Linked DNA regions of Sinobacterium norvegicum. The protein of the gene in region 1 interacts with the protein of each later gene in a pairwise test. Links are inferred from orthologs where the notes say so. Each region holds a gene or a part of one and is shown on either strand. Other genes may lie near its edges. The genes, in order: ptsN and trkA.

Region 1 (3,269 bases):
GCTTGGGGCATAAAAATTACTCTGTTGAAGATAGTGGTTGAGCGCTAGGCGTGACCTTCTGATAATGGTGTGGGGTGAATGGGGGCGATTATGCTAGAAAAAGTATAAGACAACAACGCATTATCGGTATTATTCAACGTGGTGTAATGTTACTTATTTGCATCTATTCATCTTCGTCAAAGCGGTTATTGATCAGTTGGCAGACAGCTTCCATGGCGGCGGTTTCATCGCTGCCCTCACAGCGGATGGTTATCCAGCTACCCTTCGAGGCGGCCAGCATCATTACCGACATGATGCTTTTGCTGTCGACGCTTTTCTCATCGCGAATAATGGCGATTTGGCTGGCAAAGGCGCTGGCAACTGTTACTAGCTTGGCTGCGGCCCTGGCATGGACGCCGAGTTTATTGATGATTTCTATCTGTTGCTCAACCATGAGTATGCTGTCGCTTTATTTATTATCGAGTTCTCGGTGGCGTACCTGTACATTGTCATAAAGGGCGCTGAAATGTTGATAAAGTTTTTCCGCCATAAAGACGCTGCGGTGCTGTCCGCCGGTGCAGCCAACGGCGACAGTAGTATAAGAGCGATTATTGGCGGAGAATCGAGGCACCCAGCGTTCAAGGTATTGTTTGATATCGTCAAACATCTCTTTCACCTCATCCTGTTCTGATAAAAAGTTCTTTACCCCATCGTCAAGGCCGGTTTGGCTGCGAAGTGATGGCACCCAGTGTGGATTGGGTAGGCAGCGCAGGTCGAACACCATATCAGCATGGTTGGGGCTGCCCTTTTTAAAGCCGAATGACTGGAATTGCAGCGTCATCTGGCCGCTGTTTTGGTCGGCGACCTCAATGCGAATAAAATCACGTAACTCGTGATAGCTAAGTTTGGTGGTGTCGATGGTTAAATCGGCGATATTAGCAATCGGCTCGAGAATCACACGCTCGTCTTCAATTGCCTCCTGCAATGCGGTGTGGCGATTGCTCAACGGGTGCTTACGACGAGTTTCACTGAAACGCTTAATTAGAGAGTTGTTGTCGGCGTCGAGATAGATAACCGAGGTCTCGACTTCTTCCGGCAGTGATGAAATAAGGGTGGGAAACTCAGAGAGCGTACGAGAGCTATTGCGGGCATCGATGCAGACGGCAAGCATCTCTTGTTCGGGGGACGAGTTGGCTCTCGCCTCACTGATCAAGGCGGGCAATAGATAGGCGGGTAGGTTGTCGATACAGTAAAAGCCGACATCTTCTAACACATTAAGCGCTGTACTCTTGCCGGAGCCGGAGCGTCCGCTGATGACGACTAGTTTCATAGCTTCCCTATCTTGTAATCCAGTTAGCCTGTTGCAATGGGCTGCAAGGCGGCATCAAAAAGTTCTTGGTTGCTGTTGGTTGCCCTCAGACTTTGGCAATAATCTTCAGCGCTAAACAATTCCGCCATCATTGACAGGGCCTGAAGGTGATCATCGCAGGCTTCCTCAGGAACCATCAGCACGAACAAGATATCAACAGGCTGATCATCGATGGCATCAAACGCAACGGGTTTGTCGAGGGTGAATAAGGCGCCGGTAATCCCCAGGCAGTTGGGCACTCTGCAGTGGGGGATGGCAATGCCTTTGCCAATGCCGGTGCTGCCGAGCTTTTCTCTTGCATTAAAACGCTGAAACAGCTCCTCGTTATCAAAGGCGCTGACATCCTTGCAGATATGTTCTGCAATGATTTCTAGCACGCGTTTTTTGGAGGAGGCTGACGCACCTGAGACGGTGCGTTCTAGTGTGAGAATATTTTGCAGTTGCATGATAATTTAATAAGTCTTGCTATCTGGAGCCATGATTACTGGCGGTTTGCTTTTCTTTGTATTTCAGCAATTGACGGTCTAGCTTGTCAGTTAGCAAGTCGATTGCGGCATACATATCAGCCGCTTCCGAGGATGCGGCAATGTCGGCGCCGGTCACGTGTATCGTGGCATCGGCCCGGTGTCTGGTTTTTTCAACAGTCAGTGTAACATGTGAGTTGGTAATACTATCAGAGTGTCTACTGAGACGGCCAAACTTATTGGTGACATATTCGTGTAAAGCTTCAGTAACATCGACGTGGTGACCGCTGATATGGATTTGCATATGTTTATCCTCTGTCGCTACAGGCTGTAATTGCCCTGTTGTCTGTGTGAATACCGCATCTTGGTTGTCGCCCAATATTTGACGGGCTTATCTATAGTCTAGACCAGTTGTTTGCGTTCGTTTGAGGGAGGAATCATCATGGATTCTCTGTACTTAGCGATTGTCCGCCGGGCGACCTTAATCCCTTGCTCTGCCAGCAGCTTGGTCATTGCATTGTCGCTGAGCGGCTTGCGAGGATTTTCGGCGGCCACCAATTTTTTGATAATGGCGCGGATTGCCGTCGATGAGCATTCGCCGCCACTTTCGGTGCTGACGTGGCTGGAAAAAAAGTATTTCAGCTCGAAGATGCCCCGGGGGGTGTGCATGTATTTCTGCGTTGTCACCCTGGAGATCGTAGACTCATGCATTTCAACGGCGTCGGCGATGTCGAGCAGGACCATTGGCTTCATCGCCTCATCACCGTAGTCGAGAAAACCCTGCTGCATTTCGACAATTTTGCTGGCAACTTTCATCAGTGTTTCATTCCGACTCTGCAAGCTTTTCAGGAACCAGCGTGCTTCCTGCAAATTGTCTTTTAAAAAGGTATTGTCAGAGCTATTGTCGGCCCGCTTGATTAGCGAGGCGTAATCGTTGTTAATGCGTATGCGGGGGGCGATATCGGGGTTTAGCTCCACTCGCCAGTGTTCATCGACCTTGCGGACGTAGACGTCGGGGACAATATATTCGGCGCTGTTGGCCTCTAAGTCATCACCAGGACGGGGGTTAAGGCTTTGAATCAGGCTGATAACGGCCTTCAGTGGCGCCTCTTTGATGCGAGCTCTACGCATTAGCTGATTAAAATCTTTGTTGCCCAGTAGCGGTAAATAGTGCTCGACAACTTTTTTGGTGTCACTGAGCCAAGGGGTGGACTCGGGTAATTGGTTGAGCTGAATTAGCAGGCATTCTCTTAAATCTTGGCTGCCAACACCGGGTGGGTCAAACTGCTGAATACGATGCAGTACGGCCATTACCTCGTCGAGTTCAATGTCTAGCTGATGATCATCCTCAAAACCTTGATGGATTTCCTCGGCACTCAGTGACATAAAACCAGAGGGCTCTATGGCATCGATAACCGCGAGACCAATCACCCTATCGGTGTCGGACATGGGAGTGA
Region 2 (3,245 bases), on another replicon or contig:
ACACCACGATACTGGCGCCAAAGAGAAAGCAAAGATAAAACCAGCACTCGGGATCTTGCCGATACTGACTGAAGCTATAGCCACGGAAGGCGCCGAAGTGGAGGGCGAAGTTGATGCCGGCGATGATCATGAAGACGCAGGCAATAAACAGAATGACGGGGTTGTTGGCGTAGTAGCCCATGCTGGCGTCATGGGTGGAAAAGCCACCGATGGCAACAGTGGAAAATGAGTGACCAACAGCGTCGAACAACGTCATGCCGGCCAACCAGTAGCTGATCGCGCAAGCTGCTGTTAGGTAAAGGTAAATTAAGAACAGCGTCTTGGCTGTCTGGGTGATGCGCGGCGTTAATTTATTATCTTTTACCGGCCCCGGTGTTTCAGCCCGGTATAGCTGCATGCCACCGATACCCAACATAGGCAGGATGGCGACAGCGATGACGATGATACCAATGCCACCTAACCACTGCAGCATCTGGCGGTAAAAGAGGATGGACTTTGGCAGTTCATCGAGGCCAGTAATCACCGTCGCGCCAGTTGTGGTGAGCCCAGAGATCGATTCGAACACCGCATCGGTGACGCTGAGGCTGGGCGAGTCCGATAAATATAACGGCAAGGCACCGAATAGGCCGAGAACGATCCAGAATAACGCGGTGATTAAGAAACCGTCGCGGGTGCGTAAATCTTTCTTCTGGTGGCGAAGTGGTAGGTAGATACCGGCTCCGATACCGAAGGTGATTAGGCAGGCGTTGAGGAAATGATAAATCGCCCCGTCTTGGTAGATCAGCGATACCATGGCCGGCAGCAGCATGGTTAAGCTGAACAGCATCAGCAAAAAACCAACGGTGCGGAAGATAGTGGGTAAGTGCATTATTAGCCTATTTAGAAGAAGCCAAAGCCAACTTGAAACAGTTGGGCGACTTCCTTGCTTTTGTTTTTGTCGACTAAGAACAAGATAACGTGATCATCGGTTTGGATAACAATGTTTTTATGGGCGATGAGCACCTCCTCTGCGCGGACGATGGCACCAATAGTAACGCCGTTGGGCAGATCGATTTCGCCGATACTCTTGCCGACCACTTTGCTGGATCGGCTGTCACCATGGGCAACAATTTCAATGGCTTCGGCCGCACCGCGACGAAGGCTGTGTACGTTTGCCATATCGCCACTGCGGACATGGGTTAGCAAGCTGCCGATGGTAATTTGCTGGGGAGATAAAGCAACATCGATCTCGCCACCTTGAACCAAATCGACGTAGGCGGGGTTGGTAATCAGGGTGATGACCTTGCCGGCGCCTAGGCGTTTGGCCAGCATCGAAGACATGATGTTGGCCTCGTCATCATTGGTCAGCGCTAAAAAGACATCGCAGTCTTCGATGTTTTCTGCCTGCAATAAGTCTTTATCCGATGCATGGCCGTGCAGCACAATGGTTCGGTTAAGGTTTTCTGAAAGCTGTCGGCAACGACTGAGGTTCTGCTCGATGAGCTTAACCTGAAAGCGAGTCTCTATCGATTCAGCCAAGCGCTCACCGATATTACCACCACCGGCGATGGTAATACGTTTATAGGGGGTGTCCAGCCGTCTAAGTTCGGCCATGACGGCGGTGATATTGTCCTTGGCAGCGATAAAGAACACTTCGTCATCGGCCTCAACCACGGTATCAGCCTTGGGGATAATGGCTTGGTCGCGCTGGAAGATAGCAGCCACCCGAGTGTCAACATTCGGCATATGCTCGCGTATTTGTTTCAGTTCTTGACCGACCATCGGGCCACCATAATAGGCTTTGACAGCGACCAACTGCACCTTGCTCTTGGCAAAGTCGACAACCTGTAAGGCGCCTGGATGCTCGAGCAACCGCTTAATATAGTTAGTCACCAACTGCTCAGGGCTGATGATGACGTCGATGGGTATGGCTTCGGGGGCAAACAGTTTTTTCTTTAACAGGTAGGGCGTGGCGCGTATGCGGCTGATTTTTGTCGGTATATGGAACAGGGTCTGAGCCACTTGGCAGGCGATCATATTGATTTCGTCACTGTTGGTGACGGCGATTAATATATCGGCATCCTCGGCACCGGCATTCTTCAATATGTTGGGGTGAGAGGCGCTGCCGCGAATAGTGCTGATATCGAGCCGATCACGAAGCTCTTTCAGCCTGGGGACGTCGGTATCAATGACGGTAATATCATTTTTCTCGCTGGCGAGACTCTCAGCCAGCGTTCCACCGACCTGACCGGCACCAAGAATTAAGATTTTCATCGCTAAACAGTTACCCCATAGCCGGCTGGCTAGTGATTGTGGCCATAATAGTTCTGTTAGATCTTGTTATGCTTACTATTGTCCGCCTGTAGCCTTTTCGATGCAAGCATAGAAGAAACCATCGCCGTCCTGCAGCCCTGTCAGCAGCTGTCGGCCAAAGGTTTGTTCGATACCCCACGCCGCCGCTATTGGCCGATGCTGGCAGTCACCGGTGAGCTCGGCAAAGCGTTTAAGCAATAAGCTGTTTTCCTGCGGCATGATTGAGCAAGTGGCATAAACCAAACGACCACCAGGCTTTAGCAGCGGCCATAGAGCCGTTAATATTTTAAGTTGTAGCTCCGCCAGAGTGGCGATGTCCTCCGGTTGCCGCATCACTTTGACATCGGGGTTGCGCCGTATCACCCCGGTGGCAGAACAGGGGGCATCGAGTAATATCTTGTCGTATTGCTGGCCGTCGAACCAGTGCTCCGGCTCGGAGGCATCGCCGGCAAACAGTGTTGCTTGCAGGCCTAGGCGTTGTAAGTTTTGCTCGACACGTTCGAGCTTGCCTTCGACCAGTTCCAAGCCGTGAACGGTTGCCGTGGTGCCCTGCTCTAATAGGTGGCAGGTTTTGCCACCGGGCGCACAGCAGGCGTCGAGCACACGCTCACCGTCTTTAATGCCGATTAAACCGGCAGCGAGTTGGGCCGACTCATCCTGTACGCTGGCCCAACCTTGAGAAAAATGGGGTAATTCTTCCACTGCCTTGGCGTGGCTAAGGTTGATACCATCGACACTGTATTGACAGGCCTTGGCATCGATGCCCTGCTCCGCCAGCAGCGCAAGGTAGTCATCGCGGTTGGTCTTCAGCCCATTCACACGCAGTGTCATGGGTGGTTGGACATTATTAGCGACGATGATTTGATCGATATAATCGGGCCAGCGTTTTTTCACCATGCCCAAAAACCAGTCAGGGTGACTGAATCGTTCCGCCTCCGATAGGTTGTCGATCA

Evidence for each region.
Region 2: the proteins of ptsN (region 1) and trkA interact in binary tests that used the Escherichia coli proteins (3 or more experiments, as listed by UniProt). The link is inferred for Sinobacterium norvegicum from one-to-one orthologs.

What each region holds. Positions count from the first base shown.
Region 1 is NZ_CAKLPX010000007.1:44,291-47,559, forward strand. What follows is about bases 64-3,001. They hold ptsN (PTS IIA-like nitrogen regulatory protein PtsN), read right to left. Parts: upstream 1,795-3,001; coding sequence 1,333-1,794; downstream 64-1,332. Other genes in these bases: L9P87_RS17260 (HPr family phosphocarrier protein), read right to left, coding at 164-433; rapZ (RNase adapter RapZ), read right to left, coding at 449-1,309; hpf (ribosome hibernation-promoting factor, HPF/YfiA family), read right to left, coding at 1,814-2,116; L9P87_RS17280 (RNA polymerase factor sigma-54), read right to left, coding at 2,215-3,001. In the rest of the region: L9P87_RS17940 (hypothetical protein), read left to right, coding at 1-41; more of L9P87_RS17280, read right to left, coding at 3,002-3,269. UniProt on the Escherichia coli protein: Seems to have a role in regulating nitrogen assimilation.
Region 2 is NZ_CAKLPX010000004.1:221,395-224,639, reverse strand. The notes cover bases 67-2,980. They hold trkA (Trk system potassium transporter TrkA), read right to left. Parts: upstream 2,254-2,980; coding sequence 880-2,253; downstream 67-879. Other genes in these bases: rsmB (16S rRNA (cytosine(967)-C(5))-methyltransferase RsmB), read right to left, coding at 2,329-2,980; L9P87_RS15615 (TrkH family potassium uptake protein), read right to left, coding at 67-868. Also shown: more of L9P87_RS15615, read right to left, coding at 1-66; more of rsmB, read right to left, coding at 2,981-3,245. UniProt on the Escherichia coli protein: Part of the constitutive potassium transport systems TrkG and TrkH. May regulate the transport activity of TrkG and TrkH systems. Binds to NAD(+) and NADH.